2 regions of the Mycolicibacterium sp. CBM1 genome follow, and region 2 is predicted to be linked to the other one. Evidence: predicted binding sites of a transcription regulator. Region 2 holds the regulator's gene; the other holds the start of a gene.
The links. The regulator LexA, encoded in region 2, represses DNA repair genes until DNA is damaged. The targets are predictions, from matches to a motif close to CGAACANNTGTTCG.

Region 1: the regulator LexA is predicted to act here: its motif matches at 3,927-3,940, upstream of ruvC (crossover junction endodeoxyribonuclease RuvC).

What each region holds. Positions count from the first base shown of each region.
Region 1 covers NZ_JBSXPP010000002.1:30,393-40,915, forward strand. Annotated here, with positions in the region: gene pdxT (pyridoxal 5'-phosphate synthase glutaminase subunit PdxT) at 1-47, shown strand, start outside; gene ACXDF8_RS02900 (hypothetical protein) at 296-439, shown strand; gene ACXDF8_RS02905 (hypothetical protein) at 492-698, shown strand; gene ACXDF8_RS02910 (YebC/PmpR family DNA-binding transcriptional regulator) at 742-1,494, shown strand; gene ACXDF8_RS02915 (molybdopterin-containing oxidoreductase family protein) at 1,497-3,485, opposite strand; gene ACXDF8_RS02920 (hypothetical protein) at 3,528-3,842, shown strand; gene ruvC (crossover junction endodeoxyribonuclease RuvC) at 3,958-4,533, shown strand; gene ruvA (Holliday junction branch migration protein RuvA) at 4,530-5,123, shown strand; gene ruvB (Holliday junction branch migration DNA helicase RuvB) at 5,120-6,196, shown strand; gene ACXDF8_RS02940 (DUF1304 domain-containing protein) at 6,207-6,590, shown strand; gene ACXDF8_RS02945 (GGDEF domain-containing protein) at 6,600-7,700, opposite strand; gene car (carboxylic acid reductase) at 7,793-10,523, opposite strand, start outside.
Region 2 covers NZ_JBSXPP010000006.1:1,036-11,558, forward strand. Annotated here, with positions in the region: gene ACXDF8_RS09840 (oxidoreductase) at 1-289, opposite strand, end outside; gene ACXDF8_RS09845 (MerR family transcriptional regulator) at 343-768, shown strand; gene ACXDF8_RS09850 (trypsin-like serine peptidase) at 827-1,621, opposite strand; gene ACXDF8_RS09855 (proteasome assembly chaperone family protein) at 1,796-2,770, shown strand; gene ACXDF8_RS09860 (alpha/beta fold hydrolase) at 2,804-3,826, shown strand; gene ACXDF8_RS09865 (PhzF family protein) at 3,862-4,548, shown strand; gene nrdR (transcriptional regulator NrdR) at 4,552-5,016, opposite strand; gene ACXDF8_RS09875 (LysM peptidoglycan-binding domain-containing protein) at 5,183-5,662, opposite strand; gene lexA (transcriptional repressor LexA) at 5,924-6,616, shown strand; gene ACXDF8_RS09885 (LGFP repeat-containing protein) at 6,644-8,836, opposite strand; gene ACXDF8_RS09890 (acyl-CoA dehydrogenase family protein) at 9,192-10,352, opposite strand; gene ACXDF8_RS09895 (molybdopterin guanine dinucleotide-containing S/N-oxide reductase) at 10,461-10,523, shown strand, end outside.

The DNA of each region.
Region 1 (10,523 bases), on a different contig from region 2:
GGCGGGTGCACAAGCTGTTCGTCGACATCGTCGCCGGCGCGGCCTGACCCCACGCCACCTGCGGCACGAAGCTCGTAACCCGGTCAATAGAAACCGGCGGTAGCGGGCACTGATGTCGTCAGTCCGGGCGTGGCCTACACGTTCACCGGCCTGTATCTGTTGCTCGGTGGCTCAGTGGCCGCCCAGTGCCAAATCGTCGTCCGACGTTTAACTTCCCGCAATCCAGGCAGACCCAGATCTGCCTGCGGCGTTGTCCATAATCAGCGGACACAGCCCGCCGCGGAAGGAGATCGACATGATCGACTGGTTGAGTCGGCGGGCACGTCAGGCGCTCCACCACATCATCGCGGCCCGAGCTGTATCGGCGGCGGGCATGGGCCGTCCGGCCTGGCAGAGCGAATCGGCCGTGCGGCCGGTCGGCTGGTGGCGCGCGCTCTGAGCGCGAGCGCTGTCGGCTCATCGGCAGCAGCAGCCGTGAGCTGGAGTGCGCGGTGCTGCAGACCGCCGCCCACGAGGTGAGTACGCGTGAGAAGCTGCGCAGGATCGTCGAGAGCCAGCTGATGGGAGTCTCACAGCTGGGCGCCGACGAGCTTGTCGCAGCTGTGGCGCCGAACCTGCAGCGCAACATCGACGGCTCGCTCGGTGGCGGCGCGGCCACGCCCGCATGGGTATCCGGGAGACTTCGCCCGGACCAGTAGACTCGTCGGGTTACGCCAGAACGGAAAGAATGAGAAGGACCCGATGAGCGGCCATTCCAAGTGGGCGACCACCAAGCACAAGAAAGCCGTCGTCGACGCCAAGCGCGGCAAGATGTTCGCCAAGCTGATCAAGAACATCGAGGTCGCGGCACGTGTGGGCGGCGGTGACCCGGCGGGCAACCCCACCCTGTACGACGCCATCCAGAAGGCCAAGAAGTCTTCGGTGCCCAACGACAACATCGAACGGGCCCGCAAGCGCGGTGGCGGCGAGGAAGCAGGCGGTGCCGACTGGCAGAACATCACCTACGAGGGCTACGGCCCCAACGGGGTGGCCGTGCTCATCGAGTGCCTGACCGACAACCGCAACCGCGCCGCCGGTGAAGTGCGCGTCGCGATGACCCGCAACGGCGGCAACATGGCCGACCCGGGCTCGGTCTCCTACCTGTTCTCCCGCAAGGGCGTGGTGATCCTGGACAAGAACGGGCTCACCGAGGATGACGTGCTGCTCGCCGTCCTCGAGGCCGGCGCCGAAGAGGTCAACGACCTCGGCGAGAGCTTCGAGATCATCTCCGAGCCCACCGACCTGGTCGCCGTGCGCACCGCGCTGCAGGACGCCGGCATCGACTACGACTCCGCCGACGCCAGCTTCCAGCCGTCGGTGACGGTGCCGGTCGACGCCGAGGGCGCCCGCAAGATCATGAAGCTCGTCGACGCGCTCGAGGACAGCGACGACGTGCAGGACGTCTACACCAACGCCGACATCCCCGACGAGGTCCTGGCCCAGCTCGAGGAGTGAGCTCAGGCGGGGTGCACACTGACCGGCACCCCGGAGTAGCGCGTCATCCCGGTTGCGGGGTCGATGTCGTCCTTGCTGGTGAGCCGATTGACGTTGGTGCCGGTGTGTCCGTGCGGCACCGACACCGCCCCGGTTCGTAGCAACGGATCCAGTTTCGCAATGCCGCCGAGTTCGCCGTGCGCGGTACGCACGACCATCGCCTGGTTGTCGGCGATTCCGGCCGCGGCCGCGTCGTCGGGATGAAGGAACACCTCCGGCGTCTCGCCGAGGAAGTCCAATTGTGCGTTGAGCCTTCGCATCTGGCGCCGCGGCACCAGCACGAGGCCGTCCGCGGCTGGCGGGGCGGCCAGCTGCTCGATGAGGATCTGCGGGGCCAGCCGCCAGCCCCCGAGTCGTTCGACGTGGCGGTCCACCCACGGTGCGGGGAGGTCGCGCTCGGCCTGCACGAAGCCGTCGGCGACCAGCTCGTCGTAACCGCAACGGCCGCCCCCGGCGAAGCGGGCCAGCATCTGCTCGTCGGTCATTGAGGTGTCGGCGAGGTCGTGGCCGAGCCGGCGGCCGATCTCGGCCAGCACCCACCACATCGAGCGCCGCTGACCGACGGGGCCGACGACCGCCTCGGTGTGCTGTGCGGAGATCCGCGGGCTCAGGAGGTCCCACAATGTGACATCCGGCCGTTCGAGCTGGCCCTTGGTCGGCAGCACGTGGGTGGACACCGCGGTCGTCTGATTCGGTCGGATGTCGGTGGTGACCAGCACGTCCAGCTTCTGCAGCGCCGCCGCTGTTGCATCGGTGTCGGGAAAACCGGTGAGCAAGCTGCCGCCGAGGTTGATCAACGCACGGATGTTGCCGGCCTCGATCTCGTCGGGCAGCGTCGCGCATGGCCACTCCCGCATGAACGCCTTGGTCTCCGGGCGGCTGCGTGGCCCCGGGCGCGACTTGCCCTCGGGCGGCGCGATCGGCAGTTCGAATGCCTCCAGCTGGTAGGCGTAACCGGGATGGAACCAGAGCCCGCCGGGACGGTTCATCGAATCGGTGAGGATCATCAGCGACCACGAAAGCCATTGGGTGACATTGGCACCGGACGACATCGTCACTCCGGTGCCGATGTCGATCGCCAGCCGTCCGACCCGGCGCACCGTGGCCAGCAGATCGGCCAGGTCCGCCTCGGACACGTCGGCGATCCGCGCGGCGTGCTCGCCGGTGAACGGCTCGACCGCCGCGGCCAGCGCATCGGCATCCTGCACCGCGACGCCGCTGTGGATCCCGTCGCGCAGGATCTCGCGGACGAGAAAGCCCAGCACCGCGTAGTCGGTGCCCGGCCGCGGCGCCAGGTGGCGCGTCGCCAGGCGGGCCGTCTCGGTGTGCCGCGGGTCGAGCACCCACAACTCGGCGTGGCCGGTCAGCTCGCGCAGCGCCCCCCGGGGATTCGGCATCGCGATCGTATGGCCATGGGAGACAACAGGATTACTGCCTATCAGCAGGACCAGCTCGGCGCCGGCATAGTCCGGACGGCCGGTCAGTGCCGACGACCCGCCCATCAACTCCGCGATCAGCACCTTGGCGGTGCCGTCGATGGTCAGCGGACTGAACTTGGCGGGCGTTCCGATCGCTCGGTGCAGAGCTTCGGCGAGGCGATAGCCTGCCGCGTCCATCCCGATGCCGGTGCCGAAGTTGATCGCCACCGCGGCGGGCCCGTGTTCGGCGATGATCGCGCGCAGTCGGTCGCCGAGATCGTCGAGGCAAGCCTCCCAGGTCGACTCGGTCAGCCGCCCGTCGACGGCCAGCATCGGGTGCTCGAGCCGATCCGGGTGGTGGTGGATCAGCGGCAGCGCACGGCCTTTCGGGCAGGTGTAGCCGCCGGAGAAGGGATGCTCGCCGTCGCCGCGGACGGCCACGACCTCATCACCGTCGACATCGACGAGGATCCCGCACACCGAAGGGCAGACCCGGCAGAAACTGCGCACCGAACGCACGCTGCCCGCCACCATGCCGAAGACCGTACGCTGCGACCGAACGAAACGGAGGTGGGAATGGCCGATGTAACCGACCCTGACGGAGTGACGTGGTCGGTGCGCCGGTGGTGGTGGCGAACAGTGCCCTGGGAGACGGGTTTCGGCACCATCGATGCACTGATCCTGTTGGTGATGCTGCCGTTCATGCTGATGTGGCCGATCTGGCTGCTGGCCAAGTGGCTCGGCGTGCCCTGGACAATCGTGATCAGTCGGGACGGAGAGAAAGTCGGCCGCGAGCGGGTGAAGGGCTGGCGCCAGTCGGGTGAGCGGATGGCCGACATCGCCGCCGCGATCGAAGCCGGGACGCTGACGGAGTTCAAGACCGGGACGTGATCAGCGGGCTCACTCACCCCGGTAGAACTGAGTCGCGCTACCGCGTGTCCTCACTGACCTTGTCCGCGTCCCCCGCTAAGGTATCGAACAACTGTTCGTAGTCGAAAGGCGATCCGTGCGGGTGATGGGTGTCGACCCAGGGTTGACGCGGTGCGGCCTCTCGGTGATCGAGAGCCGGGGTGGTCGCCAGGTCACCGCGTTGGACGTCGACGTGGTGCGCACCCCGGCCGACGAACCGCTGCAACACCGACTGCTCACCATCAGCGACACCGTCGACCATTGGATGGACACCCATCTTCCGGACGTCATCGCCATCGAACGGGTCTTCGCCAACCAGAACGCCAACACCGCGATGGGCACCGCCCAGGCCGCCGGGGTGATCGCGCTGGCAGCCGCCCGCCGCGACATCGACGTGCATTTCCACACCCCCAGCGAGGTCAAGGCCGCCGTCACCGGAAACGGCCGGGCAGACAAGGCGCAGGTCACCGCGATGGTCACCAGAATCCTGCAGTTACAGCAAAAACCGACCCCTGCCGACGCCGCCGACGCGCTGGCGCTGGCGATCTGTCACTGCTGGCGCGCCCCGATGATCGCCCGAATGGCCAAGGCCGAGGCGATGGCGGCCGAGCAGAAGCGGGCCTACCAGGCCCGACTGAAGGCCGCGCCGGCCCGGCTCAAGGCAGCAAAATGATCGCCTCGGTGCGCGGCGAAGTCATCGACATCGCCCTCGACCACGCCGTCATCGAAGCCGCCGGTGTCGGCTACAAGGTGATGGCCACACCGTCGACCCTGGCGACGCTGCGCCGGGGCAGCGAGACGCGGTTGATCACGGCGATGATCGTGCGTGAGGATTCCCAAACCCTTTATGGTTTCGCCGATTCCGAAGCCCGCGATCTGTTCCTGACGCTGCTCGGGGTCTCCGGCGTTGGTCCCAAGATCGCCCTGGCCACCCTGGCGGTCTACGACGCCACCGCACTGCGCCAGGCGCTGGCCGATGGTGACGTGACCGCGCTGACCCGGGTGCCCGGGATCGGCAAGCGGGGTGCCGAACGGCTGGTGCTGGAACTGCGCGACAAGATCGGCCCGGTGACCGGTGGCGCAGGCCTCGCTGCGGCCACCGGCCACGCCGTACGCTCGCCGGTGGTGGAAGCCCTTGTCGGACTTGGCTTTGCGCTCAAGCAGGCCGAGGAAGCCACCGACAAGGTGCTGGCCGCCGACCCTGAGGCCACCACGTCCAGTGCGCTGCGGGCCGCGCTGTCGCTGCTGGGGAAGACCAAGTGAGCCGGTTCGACGCCGACGACGACGCCGCCGGAGAGGAGGAACTGGAACGCGACGTCTCGCCGGCGCTGACCGTCGGCGAGGGGGACATCGACGCCAGCCTGCGGCCCCGGTCGCTGCGCGAGTTCATCGGCCAGCCCCGGGTCCGCGAACAGCTGCAGTTGGTGCTCGAGGGCGCCAAGAACCGCGGTGGTACACCGGATCACATCCTGCTGTCCGGGCCGCCGGGGCTGGGCAAGACGTCGCTGGCCATGATTATCGCCGCCGAACTGGGCACCTCGCTGCGGGTCACCTCCGGGCCGGCGCTCGAGCGTGCCGGCGACCTGGCTGCGATGCTGTCCAACCTCGTCGAGCACGACGTGTTGTTCATCGACGAGATCCACCGCATCGCCCGGCCCGCCGAAGAGATGCTGTACCTGGCGATGGAGGACTTCCGGGTCGACGTCGTCGTCGGCAAAGGTCCCGGGGCAACGTCGATCCCGTTGGAGGTGGCGCCGTTCACCCTGGTTGGCGCGACCACCCGGTCGGGCGCGCTGACCGGGCCGCTGCGCGACCGCTTCGGGTTCACCGCGCACATGGACTTCTACGAGCCCACCGAACTGGAGCGGGTGCTGTCCCGCTCGGCCGGCATTCTGGGCATCGAGTTGGGTGCGGAGGCCGGGTCGGAGATCGCCCGCCGCTCGCGCGGTACACCACGGATCGCCAACCGGCTGCTGCGCCGGGTCCGCGATTATGCCGAGGTCCGCGCCGACGGAGTGATCACCCGCGACATCGCCAAGGCCGCACTGGCCGTCTACGACGTCGACGAGTTGGGCCTCGACCGGCTGGACCGGGCGGTGTTGTCCGCTCTGACCCGCAGTTTCGGCGGTGGGCCGGTGGGGGTGTCCACGCTGGCCGTCGCGGTCGGCGAGGAGCCGACCACGGTGGAGGAGGTGTGCGAGCCGTTCCTGGTGCGGGCCGGGATGATCGCGCGGACCCCCCGCGGCCGGGTCGCCACGCCGCTAGCCTGGACCCACCTCGGTTTGGTTGCGCCACCGCGCGCCAGCGGCTTGGGGCAGACAGGCCTTTTCGAATGAGGGGAGTGCGATGCTCACCGCGGGTTTGATCGTCGCCGGGCTCGCCGCCCTGCTGCACGTCTACATATTCGTCATGGAGTCGCTCACCTGGACCACGCCCCGCACCCGCGCGGTCTTCGGCACCAGCGCCGAAGAGGCCGAGATGACCAAGGCACTCGCCTTCAACCAGGGCTTCTACAACTTGTTTCTCGCGGTCGTCACCGCCGCCGGGATCGTCGGGATCGCCATGGGCCATCAGGCCGTCGGAGTCGCGCTGATCCTCGCCGGCGTCGGCTCGATGCTCGCCGCCGCGGTGGTGCTGCTGGCGTCGTCACCGGACAAGGCGCGCGCTGCGCTCACCCAGGGCACCTTCCCGCTCATCGCGGTCGTGCTGGTGGTGATCGCCGTTCTCTGAGTGTCGGCCTCAGGACCTGGCTGTCGTCGATGGCGACCAGTAGTGGACGCGGTCGCCGCCGGCGCGCTTGGCTTCGTACATCGCGGTGTCGGCCGCGTGTACCAGGTCGTCGAGAACCTCTCTGGCGCGGGCGGGGTCGACCTCGGAGATCGCCACCGAGGCGACCCCGAGGCTTGCTGTCACACCACCCGGCGTGGCCGCGACCGCCATCCGCAACCGCTCGGCGCCGGCCGTGAGCTCGGCCGATTCCCATAATTCGGCAATGAGGAATTCCTCGCCGCCGGGGCGCGCGACCACAGCATTCATCGCGCTGGCGCGGCGCAGATTGTCGGCCACCGCGACCAGGACGGCGTCACCGCGGTGGTGCCCGTGGCGGTCGTTGATCTGTTTGAACCCATCGAGATCGACCATGACCACGATCAGGAATCGGGTCTGCGACCTGTCCGCCGCGCCGATGAGTTGGATCGCCGACTGGTAGTAGCCACGACGATTGCGCAGGCCGGTCAGCGGGTCGGTGAAGGAACGGTGCGCGTCGGCGGTCAACATGTGCAGCAGGGCTTGTACGACGAGCGGAACCATGACCATGGTGGCGAGCGCGCCGACGCTGTGGCCGATCGCCATCATCGGATCGCCAGGAGCAACCTGGAAGCACACCACGACGGTGGATACGGCGGCCGCGGCCAGCAGCGCGGTGGACAGTCGACCCGAATGAAAGAACGACAGGTAGCCGGCCAGCGGTGCGAATGCCATGCCCCCGAAGACGCCGGCGGCGGGATCGACGGCAATCGAGCCTCCGGCGACGATGCAGGCTGTCGCCGCGATCGTGAAGGCGGCCGACTGACGTTCGGTGGGCCACCGGGTCGCCCAGAGGGCGGCCAGCGCAGCGCACGCGGCGGTGATGCCGAACGACACCACGACAGCCTTCATACCCTTGGGGCCGGATGGGCTGGCCAGCATGATCGGAGGAACCAACGCGAACGCCGCCATTACCGCGGCAATTGTGTAGCGTGTCGGCCGTTGCAGGCGACTCGAATCCAGATAGGCCGACACGGCGTCGTACTGGTCCGGGCGTCGCCACCACTGCCGTACCGACGCCGAAACGCCCACCATCTCTGCTCCCGACCGGCGCGGCTCGTCCCCTGAGAGCTGGCTGCCTGAGCGGATGATACTTGCTCAGGCAACCAGTCAGCTCAGGGGCTGGCCTACAGCAGACCGAGCAGCTTCAGGTCGGTGGCGTACTTCACCACGACCGCAGGGGTGACGTGCGGGATGTCTTTGTCCGGTCCGATCTTTGCGTCCTGCACCGCGGCGCGGAACCGGTCAGTCGGCGCGATGGATCCGCGGACTGGATGGTCGGGCCGTTGGTAGTTGTGCAGCAGCGGCAGCAGCGAGTACTGGCGTTGGCGGTCTGGCAGCGCCCGCATCGAGGTCTCGAACCGCTGCAGCCACCCCTGGTAGTCGGCGATCCGCTGGATCGGATAGCCGGCCTCGATCAGCCAGTCGACGAACTCGTCGAGCCCGATGCCGTCGTCGTAGGGGTTCATCACGTGGTAGGTCTCGAACGCACCGTCACCCTCCTGCGCGACGTGGGCGCCAAGCGTGGAGATGGCCTCGGCGATGAACTCCACCGGCAGACCGTCGTAGTGGGCGCGCTGCCGGTTGCCCTCGGCGTCGAGTTCGTAGAACGACGCCGGCGCGATGCCCGTGGCCACCAGGCTCAGCATCATCCGGGTGAACATGTCCGGCAGGTTCAGCTGGCCGCCGTAGGTAGTGTCGGCCAGGATCATGTCGCAGCGGAACACCGACACCGGCAGACCGCACAGGTCGTTGGCCTCGCGTAGCAGCACCTCGCCGGCCCACTTGCTGTTGCCGTAGCCGTTGGCATAGGAGTCGTCGACGGCGCGGGTGGCACTGATCGCGCGGATGTCACCGTCCTCGACGAACTGCCCGAGGGCGACGCCCGCGCCGACACCGATCGTCGAGACATAGACGAATGGCTTGAGCTTGGTGGTCAGCGCAATGCGGATCAGCTCGGCGGTGCCGACGGCATTGGGGCCGAACAGTTCTCGGTACGGCAGCACATGGTTGACCAGAGCGGCCGGGTCGACGATGAGGTCGACGGTGTCGGCCAGGCGCTGCCAGGTCGCGTCGTCCAGGCCGAGGTTCTCTTCGCCCTTGTCGCCGGCGATCACCTCGAGGTGATCGGCGGCCAGCGCACGGTAGTGCTCCAACAGGGCGGGGTCACCGCTATCGAAGGTGTCGTCGAGCCGGCGTCGCGCGTCGGCGTCCGAACGCGCCCGGACCAGACAGATCACTGTGCCGTCGACGAGGTCCATCCGCTCCAGCCATTCCAGGGCCAGATAACGACCCAGGAATCCGGTTGCGCCGGTGAGTAGAACGGTGCGGATCTCGCTGCTCGGGGCGGGCAGCTGCGCCGCGCCGCCCAATGTCGCGGCGTCGATGAACTTGTCCAGGGTGAGATCGCGAGCGTGGACCTCGGTCGCGCCAGCGCCGTGCACGGAGGCGAACGTCGGTCGCTTGCTGCCCGAGGTCCGCTGCGTGTCGACATAGGTGGCGATCGCCGCCAGGTCGTTGGCCGGGCTGACGATGACGCCGACCGGCACCTCGACGCCGAAGATCTCCTGCAGCAGGTTGGCAAATGTCAGCGCCGACAGGGAGTCTCCACCGAGATCGGTGAAGCGGGCGTCGGCGTGCAGGTCCGCGGCCGCGGCACCCAGGAGCGCGCCTGCGGCGCGGGTGACGGTCTCCAACGCGGGGGCATCGGCTCCGCTGCGGCGCAGTGCGCGCAACTCGTCGGCCTGCCCTTCGGCGAGGTCGACGTAGAGCTGCTCGAGCGCGGGGCCGTAACGTTCCTTCAGCCGCGGCCAGGCGAGCTTGCGGATACCGGTCAACAATCCGTTCTCGACGGTAAACGGCGTTGGGTCGATGAGGAAGTCGCGGGGTATCTCGTAGGACTGCAGCCCGGCTTCGCGGGCGATCTCCTGCATCGACTCAGTGATCAGCGCCTTGAGTTCGGTCGCGTCGTGGCCGGCGAGGGCCTCGGCGGTTGGCACCACGACGGCGAGCAGATACGGCCGAGCACTGTTGCCGTACAGGTAGATCTGGTGCACCAGCGGGCTGTGGCCGAAGGCCGCCTCGAGCTTGGATACCGTGACGAACTCACCCTGCGCCAGCTTGAGGACGTTGTTGCGTCGGTCGACGTAGCGCAGCTGATCGGGTCCGATCTCGGTGACGATGTCGCCGGTGCTATAGAACCCGTCCGCGTCGAACATCTCGGCGGTGACGTCGGGACGCCTGTAGTAGCCGGGGAACAGCTGTGTGGACTTGATCAGCAACTCGCCGCGGGGGTGCGGCAGGTCGGTCGAGAAGTATCCCAATTCCGGTACGTCGCAAAGCTTGTAGTCGGTGACGGGAGGCCGGCGCACGACGCCGTCGGCGAGTACCGCGCCTGCCTCGGTCGAGCCGTAGGCTTCGAGCAGGTGCATGTCCAGGAAGTCCTCGACCCACGCCCGCAGTTCCGGCGCGATCGGCGCGGAACCGGTGATCGCGGCGACGAAGCGGTCACCGAGCAGGCTGCGGCGCTTCTCGGCCAGCACCTCGGCGGTGACAGCGGCCGACCCGGCGGCTCCGACGCGACGGTCGACCTCGCTCTGCACCTCCTGGTGGATCATGTCCCAGACCCGCGGCACCAGGTTGAGCTGGGTGGGCCGGATCAGCGCCAGATCCTCGAGGAAGGTCGAAAGGTCCGGGCGGGCAGCAAAATACACCGTGCCGCCGGTACTCAACGCGCCATACAGGGCACCTCGGCCCATCACGTGGCTCATCGGCATGAAGCTCAAGACGATAGCCGGGAAGGCGCCGTGCCGGTCGTCCCAGTGCGCGGCCGCCGCCGACCACATGTCGGCCACCTTG
Region 2 (10,523 bases):
TCGCGGCGGTGCGCTCGACACTCCTGAGGTCCGCGAGGTCGAGACCGTCAACGGCGCTCACGCCGTCGATGCCGTTCAAGGCCGCTCCGGCTCTTCGCGCATCGCGCGCCGGCACGAGGACGTAACCGCCGGCCGCAGCGAGGGCTTTGGTCGTCTCCAGTCCGAGGCCTGAGTATCCGCCGGTGACGACCGCGATCCGGCCGCGGAGGTCGACACCTGCCAGAACGTCGGTCGCTGTCGCAGCAGCGGAGAAGCCGGAGTCGATGGGATGTTGTTCGCTGACTGCCATGACTCGGACGCTAGGACCTAGAGTCGGCTCTAGGTCAAGTTAGGAGTGGGGCGATGCAGACAGACGGGTCGGTGACGTACTCGATCGGCGAGGTTGCCTCTGCCGTCGGGATGAGTGTCCACGCGCTGCGGTTCTACGAACATCAGGGGCTTCTGGTCGGTCCGATTCAGCGCACGTCCGGAGGCAGACGCCGCTACACAGGCGCCGATATCGATTGGCTGCGCATCTGCACGCGACTGCGCGAGTCCGGGATGCCGCTGTCGGAACTGCAACGCTTCGCGACCCTGGTGCGCGAAGGACCTGGCAACGAGAACGAACGTCTGGCTGTGCTTGAGGCGCAGCGCGAACGTGTCGACCAGCAAATCCGTGCTCTCGAACACGCGAGGGAGATCATCGCGTGGAAGTCGGACATCTACCGTCAACACATCCGGGATGATGTCGCAACCGGCCTGTGGGATCCGACCGCGGCCAATCGTTGACGCGCTACCCGCCCCGCGTCCACAACCTCATGGCCAGCAGCAGCTAGGACCCAGAGCCTCAGCACTGGCTGTCGAAGTTGGCCGGCGCGGCGTCGCCGGGACCGCCGGCCTCGGCGCGGGCGAGCAGCGCGGCGGTCGCGGAGTCGAACGGGGACGAATAGGAGATGCTGTCCTGGCAGCCGCCGCCGTTGCGGCCGCCGATGACCCCGACGACGCGGGCTCCCTCGATCCACGGGGCGCCGCTGGTGCCGTCGACCAGTCCACCGCAGTGCAGTGCCGGGTAGCCCCCGTCGGTCCCGGCGACGGTGTCGCACCCGATCGGCGGCCCACCCACCCCCATCGGGTAACCGACGATGGTCAGGGGGCTGGAATCGGCCGGCGCTACCCCCAGGGTCAGGGCCGGGCCGGCCACCGACTCGATGGTGCCGCCCGCCGGACGGCTCACCCGGGCGAACGCGTAGTCGGCTTTGGGATCCTGGTGGGCCACCCAGCGGGGGTCGAGGTAGACCGCATCCACCGTCCAGACCGCGTCAGCGCCCGCCTGGCCGTCGAACCCGGGCACGAACGTGGCGGGATACCCTGCGGTCAGGCAGTGCGCCGCGGTCAGGATCAGGTCCCCGGTAGTGGAATGCACGACGGAGGCGGTGCAGGTGTGCATGTCGGCGCCGCCTAGGAAGACCGCACCCACCGTCGGCCGCGGGGCCACCGGCTGGGAGGTGACCGCCACCGCCTGCGACTCGCCTCCCGTGGCGGCCTTGGCCGGCACTTCGGCCGATGTGCGGCAACCAGCCACCAGGACCGTGGCCGCCGCCACGGCCAGGAGCGTCGCACCCGTCCGCATGGGCATGATCATGCCTGACGCCGGCGTCACCGTCCCGCCGGAACTGCTGGCGGGAACGGTGGCCGGGCCGCCGGCGTTGATCAACACGGGCGGTCTTGAGAGCGCCCGACCGATTCTGCGAGACACTGGTTGCTACGGCCGAAGGCCACTACGACGTGACCGGGCACCGCTGAGGAGGCGGAAACGATGACTGACGAGCAGGGACAGCGTTACCAACCCGAGCAGACCGGGATGTACGAGCTGGAATTCCCGGCGCCGCAATTGTCGGCACCGGATGGCCGCGGGCCGGTGTTGATCCACGCACTGGAGGGCTTCTCCGACGCCGGGCATGCCATTCACCTGGCCGCCGAGCACTTGAAGAACAAGCTCGAGACGGAGTTGGTGGCGTCGTTCGCCATCGACGAGCTGTTGGACTACCGCTCGCGGCGCCCGTTGATGACGTTCAAGACCGACCACTTCACCGACTACGACGATCCGCAGCTGAACCTCTACGCCCTGCGCGACAGCGTCGGGACACCGTTTCTGCTGTTAGCCGGCCTGGAACCGGATCTGAAGTGGGAACGGTTCGTCACCGCGGTGCGCCTGCTCGCCGAACGCCTCGACGTCCGGCAGACCATCGGGCTGGGCACCATCCCGATGGCTGTGCCGCACACCCGGCCCGTGACCATGACCGCCCACTCCAACAACCGGGAATTGATTACCGGTCACGCGCCGTGGGTCGGCGAGGTGCAGGTGCCCGGCAGTGTGTCCAACCTGCTGGAATACCGGATGGCTCAGCACGGCCACGAAGTCGTGGGGTTCACCGTGCACGTTCCGCACTACCTGGCGCAGACCGACTATCCGCCGGCCGCCGAAGCTCTGTTGGAGCAGGTGGCCAGGCTGACTTCGCTGCAGATGCCGCTGCGTGCGCTCACCGACGCGGGTGCGGCCATCCGCACCAAGATCGACGAGCAGGTAGAAGGCTCCCCCGAGGTGGCTCAAGTGGTGACCGCCCTGGAGCGCCAGTACGATGCTTTCGTTGCCGCTCAGGAAAATCGGTCGCTGTTGGCACGCGACGAGGATCTTCCCAGCGGTGAGGAATTGGGTGCGGAGTTCGAGAGGTTCCTCGCCCAGCACGCCGAGGACTTCAAAGACGGTTTCAACGAGAACGACGAAACCTAGCGAAGCCCACCGCACCGACTGACGGGGTTGGAGATGCCGCAGCGAAAGCCGAATCTGCAGCCGGTGCGGGAGGTCACGCCTACTCTGCACTTCCGGACCATCCACGGCTACCGTCGGGCATTCCGGGTGGCCGGCTCCGGGCCGACGCTGTTGCTGATCCACGGGATCGGGGACAACTCGACGACGTGGCACTCGGTGCACAGCAAGCTCGCGCAGCGGTTCACCGTGATCGCACCCGACCTGTTGGGCCACGGCCAGTCCGACAAGCCCCGCGCCGACTATTCGGTCGCCGCATACGCCAACGGCATGCGCGATCTGCTCAGCGTGCTCGACATCGACGCCGTCACCGTGGTCGGGCATTCCCTCGGCGGCGGGGTGGCGATGCAGTTCGCCTACCAGTTCCCGCAGCTGGTGCAGCGGCTGATCCTCATCGGGGCCGGCGGGGTCACCAAGGACGTCAACGTCGCGCTACGGCTCGCGTCCCTGCCGCTAGGCGGTGAAGCCCTGGCGCTGCTGCGACTTCCGATGGTGTTGCCGGCCCTGCAGGTCGCCGGCCGCGCACTGGGTACCGTCTTCGGGTCCACGGGTCTGGGCCGTGACCTGCCCGACGCGCTGCGCATCCTGACCGATCTGCCCGAGCCCACCGCGTCCTCGGCGTTCACCCGGACCCTGCGTTCCGTGGTGGACTGGCGCGGCCAGGTCGTGACGATGCTCGATCGATGCTATTTGACCGAATCCGTTCCAGTGCAACTCATCTGGGGCGAACAAGACGCCGTCATACCGGTCAGCCACGCCCGCATGGCCCATTCGGCGATGCCCGGCTCGCAGCTGGAGATCTTCGCCAAATCCGGGCACTTCCCCTTTCACGACGACCCCGACCGGTTCGTCGAGGTCGTAGAACGATTCATCGATTCCACCGCACCGGCCGAATACGACCAGACCGCACTGCGTCATCTGCTCCGAACCGGACTGTCCGAGCGCTCGGTCACCGGTTCGCTCGATACGCGGGTGGCGGTGCTCGACGCGATGGGCACCGACGAGCGCAGCGCCACCTGAGCATCGACCACAGCCTGCCGTCGTAGAGTCAGAACATGACCGTCGATGTGACTGTGTTGCGGGTGTTCACCGATGCACAAGGCGACTTCGGCAATCCGCTCGGCGTCGTCGATGCCGCCGCGGTGCCGCCCAGCGAGCGCCAACGCCTCGCCACCGAATTGGGCTACAGCGAAACGATTTTCGTCGATCTGCCGGACGCCGGCTCGACGACCGCGCACGCCCACATCTTCACTCCCGCCACCGAGCTCCCGTTCGCCGGACACCCGACCGTCGGCGCCGGCTGGTGGCTGCGGGAGCGTGGCACGCCGGTGCACACCCTGCAGGTACCCGCGGGCATCGTCCAGCTCAGCTACTCCGACGATCGCACCGTGGTGCGGGCCCGTGCGGACTGGTCACCGGAGTTCGCGATCCAGGAAATCGCCTCGGTTGACGACCTGCTCGCGGCGGACCCGGCGGACTATCCCGACGACGTGGAGCATTACCTGTGGACGTGGCTCGACCGGGACGCCGGCCAGATCCGGTCCCGGATGTTCGCCAACGACCTGGGTGTTCCCGAGGACGAAGCCACCGGGTCGGCCGCCGCCCGCATCACCGACTATCTCAGCCGCGACCTGACCATCACCCAGGGCAAGGGGTCGCAGCTCTACACGACCTGGAGCCCGGAGGGGTGGGTGCTGGTGGCCGGTCGGGTGGTCAGCGACGGCGTGCGGCAGATCGGCTGACGCTCAGCCCGGCGCGCTCAGCTTGCGGTGGGCACGCAACGCCTCGATCTCGCGCTCGAAATCCTCGGCCGAACTGAACGACCGGTAGACCGACGCGAAGCGCAGATAGGCGACCTCGTCGAGTTCGCGCAGCGGGCCGAGGATGGCCAGGCCCACCTCATGGCTGGGGATCTCAGGCGAACCGGCGGCCCGCACCGCGTCCTCCACCTGCTGGGCCAGCAGGTTCAGGGCGTCGTCGTCGACATCTCGGCCCTGACAGGCCCGGCGCACGCCGCGGATGACCTTCTCCCGGCTGAACGGCTCGGTGACCCCGCTGCGTTTGACGACCGCGAGCACGGCGGTTTCCACCGTGGTGAACCGCCGGCCGCATTCCGGGCACGACCGGCGACGCCGGATGGCCTGGCCCTCGTCCGCTTCCCGGGAATCGACCACGCGGGAATCGGGGTGACGACAGAACGGACAGTGCACGACCGCTCCTTCGCCTCTGACGTGACCCGAAGTCTCGGGCCACCCAGAGCCTACCTGCGCCCCCGCCGGCACGGCCATGACCCGCACAAGACGAGCAGCGCACTCGCCCCGTTCGCCGATGACGCTTGTCCGGCATGCGTTTTCGCCCCGCACGGCGTCGACGCCGTCAGCCAATCGGCGCGATCAGGGTCTGCCCGGCGTCCAACGACGCCGAATCGAGCTTGTTGAGATCGCGGATCTGCTGCATGACCTGCCCGGTCGGCGCGTCGGGTGCGACCCGACCGGCCAGCTCCTGCAGGGTCTCGCCCGCCTGGACCTGGACCACCGCGAGCTGATCCGGCGCCTGCGGCGTCGCCACCGAACCCCCGCTGAAATCCGCGAGCAGGCCGAGCCACAGCGTGATCAGCGCGGCCAGTCCGGCCAGCGCGATGGTGACGGTGGTGCTCACCGACTGGCGGCTGTGCGCAGCTCGCGAGACCTTGACACCGGTTCCCCGGTAGGCCAGCGCCGCCGTCGTGGGGCGATTCGGATGGGGGTGGTAGGCACGCACACCTGCGGGGCGCCGCACGGGTGCCGCCGCCGTGGCGGCCGGACGCCGGCGCGCCGGCGATGACACGAATACCTGCCGCTCGTCGATGACTGTCACGTCCGCTTCCTTCCTCCGGGGCGCCCACTGCTCGCTTGTGTGTTCGAAATATACTCGATCATGCGTTCGATTTCCGAACATGTGAGCGAGCGTGTCCGAAGGATAAATCGGGCCACCGACAAGTTTTGGCGACAGCCATTCGGGGCGGCTGAAACACCGGTCCCGCCCGACAGGCCAGGACCGCACCGGATCCGTTTCCGCCCACGACACGCTCGAACAAATGTTTGATTATCGGCGCTTGCCGGACTACATTCGGCACCCATGAGTGACCGCAGTGAGACCTCGGGTCCCGACGCCAGCCGCCGCGACGGGAACACCGGATTGACCGAGCGGCAGCGCACCATCCTCGAAGTGATCCGCGCGTCCGTGACCAGCCGGGGCTATCCCCCGAGCATTCGGGAGATCGGCGATGCCGTGGGTCTCACCTCGACGTCATCGGTGGCCCACCAGCTGCGCACGCTGGAGCGCAAGGGCTATCTGCGGCGCGACGCCAACCGACCGCGCGCCGTCGACGTGCGCGGCGTCGACGACATGCCGCAGCAGGTGACCACCGATGTGGCCGGCTCCGACACCCTGCCGGAGCCGACGTTCGTGCCGGTGCTGGGCCGCATCGCGGCCGGCGGTCCGATCCTGGCCGAACAAGCCGTCGAGGATGTTTTCCCACTACCTCGCGAGCTGGTCGGCGAGGGGTCGCTGTTCCTGCTGAAAGTGGTCGGTGAGTCGATGATCGACGCGGCCATCTGCGACGGCGACTGGGTGGTGGTCCGGCAGCAGAACGTCGCCGACAACGGCGACATCGTCGCCGCCATGATCGACGGCGAGGCCACGGTGAAGACCTTCAAACGGACCAGCGGCCAGGTGTGGTTGATGCCGCACAACCCGACATTCGACCCCATTCCCGGTAATGACGCCGCCATCCTCGGCAAAGTCGTCACCGTTCTGCGCAAGATCTGACCGCGCAAGATCTGACAGGTCCCGCGCTTACTCCGCTTTGACGAAACCGTTCGCCTGAGCGAGTTCCTCACTGGCGAACCACACCTCGGGGACCGTGTGGTCGTAGAGCGCTGACTCCGGTGTGTAGTACAGCCCCGAATGTGTATTGGCCTTGATCACGTAGCCGTCCGGCGCCTGGTAGGGGTCAGCCAATGGGAGATGGATAGCGGGCCGGGCCGGGCCGGGTGCGCCGTGCACGTCCGACTGCAGGTCCTCGGCTGGCTCGCTGACCGGTTCGACCGGTGGCGCCGGCTGCTCGACGTCGTGCACGCCATCGTCGACGGAGTACACCTCCGGCGGCTCCTCGGCGGCCCGGCGGCGACGCGGCGCACCGAGTTCACCCAGGTTGAGCTTCCACATCGCCTGGGATTCGCCCAGATTGACCACGGCGTGCCGGCCGGTGTCGGTCACCTCATCGGCTTCCAGATCGGTCTCGTGAACCTCGGCGAAGTCCTCCTCGACAACGCCGTCGGCGTCCTCGTGGAGTTCTTCGACCTCGGCGTACTCGTGGTCGACGGAAAGATCGCCGGGCAGGCCAGTGGGCAGGCCAGAGTCGTCGGGCCCGGCAGGGATCCGGGTCGGCGTGGTGTCAATCGCGTCCTGATCGCCGTCGAAGACATCCTCGGGTCCCGGCATCGACTTGTCGTCCTCGTCAGGGCCCGCCCAGCCGAAGCCGGATATCGGCGGGAGCGCGACGCGTCCACCGTCGGGGAGGGTCGCATACCGCGAAGAGGTGGGAGCGTCGTCCACCTCACCGTGCCACTGCTCGTCGCCGTCGTAATCGCCGTCGTAATCGCCGTCGTCATCGAAGTCGTCGTCGATGTCGGCGGCGGCCGCGCGCCGCCGCTGCAGCCACAGCAGGCCGAGCGCAACGACCCCGATCAGCAGGATCACCGGGATGATCACCAGCAGCCACCACCAATGCCAGGTGAAGGCGTCCGCCGATGTCGACGTCGCGGGAGTCGTCTGCGGCCCCGTCGCGCTGGGAACCTCGATTCCCGACAGCGAGCCCGCCAGCTCCGGCGGCTTGGTGGTGAATGTGTTAGTGGCCTTGTTCCAGGAGATCTCGCCACCGCTGAACTTCTGCGTGACAGTGTCGCCGTCGACGCTCTGCTCGCCGGTCGGAACACCGAGCTTGCCGGTCGCCCCGCCCAGCTTGGCCCAGGCGGTGTTGATCGCGCCGCGCACCACGATCGCACCGGTATCGGGTGTCCAGAAGATCACCGGCTTGTCCGCTGCGCTGAACGAGCTGACCCGGCTGTTGGGCGCTCCGCCGTCGGCTTCGGTGCCGATCGGCAGGCCCAGGTCACCAGTGGGTCCGCCGAGCGCGTCGTACTTGGCCAGAATCGCGCCGGTCACCGCATGGGCGCCGGTCGCCGGCGAGTAGAAAACCTTGCCGCCGGCGTAGTCCTGCGCGGCCCCGTCGCTGCCGACCGCATACTGCGCCCCCTGGCGTGCGCCGAGCGGACCGGAGAGCCCGCCCGCGGCACGCCACGCCTGGTTGATCAAAGTGGTCGCATCCGCCGGCACCTCGAGGCCGGCGAGGTCGTTGGCCAGCTCGGGCGGCACGGTGGTGAAGGTCTTGGCGTTGGCGTTGTAGGAGATCTCGCCGCCGGTGAACTTCTGGTTCACCACGTCGCCGTCGTAGGTCTCGTCACCGGTGGGCACGCCCATGGTGCCCGCCGAACCGCCCAGCTTGTCCCACGCCGCGTTGATGGCGCCGCGGACTACCCAGGCGCCGGTGTCCGGCGTCCAGAAGATCGCCGGCTTGTCGCTGGCGCTGAAAGTGCTGACCCGGCTGTCCGGACCGACCAGGCCCGCAACCTCGTCGATCGTCGGGAATCCGAGATCGCTGTCGGCCGGACCGCCCATCGCCTGGTACTTGTCCAGGATCGCCCCGAAGATCAGGTGTGCACCGGTGGCAGGGGTGAAGAAGAATTTGCCGGCGGTGAAGTTCTGGGCGAACCCGTCGCCCACCGGGTAGACGTCGCCGTCCTTGCTTCCCACCGGGGAACCGTCGCCGCCGGCGGCCTGCCACGCCTGGTCAATCGCGTCGCTGGCGTCGCTTTCCGGGGTCGCTATCGCGAGCGGCGCCCACAGCAGCGCTGCCGCAGTCGCCGCGAGGACGCCGAGCGCCATCCGCCCGACGCCTCTGTTGAGACGACTTCCAAGCCAAGTCATGCACTCTCCCCGCCGTTTCGGTCAAGATGCTTCTTCTTATCCTCCGCGTCAACTGTGCGTCAGCAGTTCACGACACGCGGCAGTATCCGAGATAAGCCGCACGTTGGAGGGCAGAAACACCGGGAAAGCCGAGCACACGCGCCGGTATCCGGTTCCACGGACCCCCTGATCGCACTTAGCGGTCAACCAAAAGCCCAGTTCGACGGGGCGCCCGGGCCGCTAAACGCCCAGGCTCACCCGATGGCCTGGGCCGCTAAACGCCCAGGCTCACCCGATGGCCTGGGCCGCTAAACGCCCAGGCTCACCCGATGGCCTGGGCCGCTAAACGCCCAGGCTCACCCGATGGCCTGGGCCGCTAAACGCCCAGGCTGCGGCCAATGATCTCCTTCATGATCTCGGTCGTCCCGCCGTAAATGGTCTGCACCCGGGCGTCCAGGAAAGCTCGCGCCACGTTGTATTCGCGCATGTAGCCATAGCCGCCGTGCAGCTGCAGGCAGCGGTCCACCAGACGCACCTGAGCTTCGGTGGTCCACCACTTGGCCATCGCGGCCTGCTCGGCAGTGAGCTTCTCGTCCAGATGCAGCCGGATGAACTCATCGACCATGATCCGCACGGCCGTCGCCTCGGTGGCCAGCTCGGCCAGCAGGAAGCGGCTGTTCTGGAACGAGCCGATCGGCTTACCGAACGCCTTGCGCTCCTTGGTGTACTGCACGGTCTCCTCGAGCACGGCTTCCATCGCCGAGGCGGCCATGATGGCGATCGAGATGCGCTCCTGCGGCAGGTTCTCCATCAGGTAGATGAAGCCCTTGCCCTCCTCGCCGAGCAGGTTCTCGGCCGGCACCTTCACGTCGGTGAAGGACAGCTCCGCGGTGTCCTGCCCGTCCAGGCCGATCTTGTCCAGATGGCGGCCCCGCTCGAAGCCCTCCATGCCCCGCTCGACGACGAGCAGGGAGAAGCCCAGCGCGCCCTTCTGCGGGTCGGTCTGGGCCACGACGATCACCAGGTCGGCGTTGATGCCGTTGGTGATGAAGGTCTTGGACCCGTTGAGGATGTAGTGGTCACCCTCCTTGACCGCACGGGTCTTGATGCCCTGCAGGTCACTGCCCGTGCCGGGCTCGGTCATCGCGATCGCGGTGATCAGCTCACCGGTGCAGAACTTCGGCAGCCAGCGCTGCTTCTGCTCCTCGGTGGCCAGCCGCAACAGGTACGGGGCGACGACGTCGTTGTGCAGCGAGAAGCCCAGGCCGCTGTAGCGCCCCGCGACGGTCTCCTCCACCACGATGGTGTTGTACCGGAAGTCGGGGTTGCCGCCGCCGCCGTATTCCTCCGGCACCGCCATCCCCAGGAAGCCCTGCTTGCCGGCCTCGAGCCACACCCCGCGGTCGACGATCTTGTCCTTCTCCCACTGGTCGTGGTACGGGGCGACGTGCCGGTCGAGGAATCCCCGGTAGGACTCGCGGAACAGCTCGTGCTCCGGCTCGAACAACGTGCGCTCGTACTTGACCGCGCTGCCCATGATTAGACCCCTCCAAAGTTGGTTGCTCGTCTTTGCCACCACGATAGACCAACCGGATGGTTGGGCGTGCCGGGTACCCCGGGCGCAACCGCCCCTAGACTGCCGAACATGGGCCGCGCCGTGAGCCTCACACACTGGGGTGCATTCACCGCCGACGTCGACGGCGGCGAG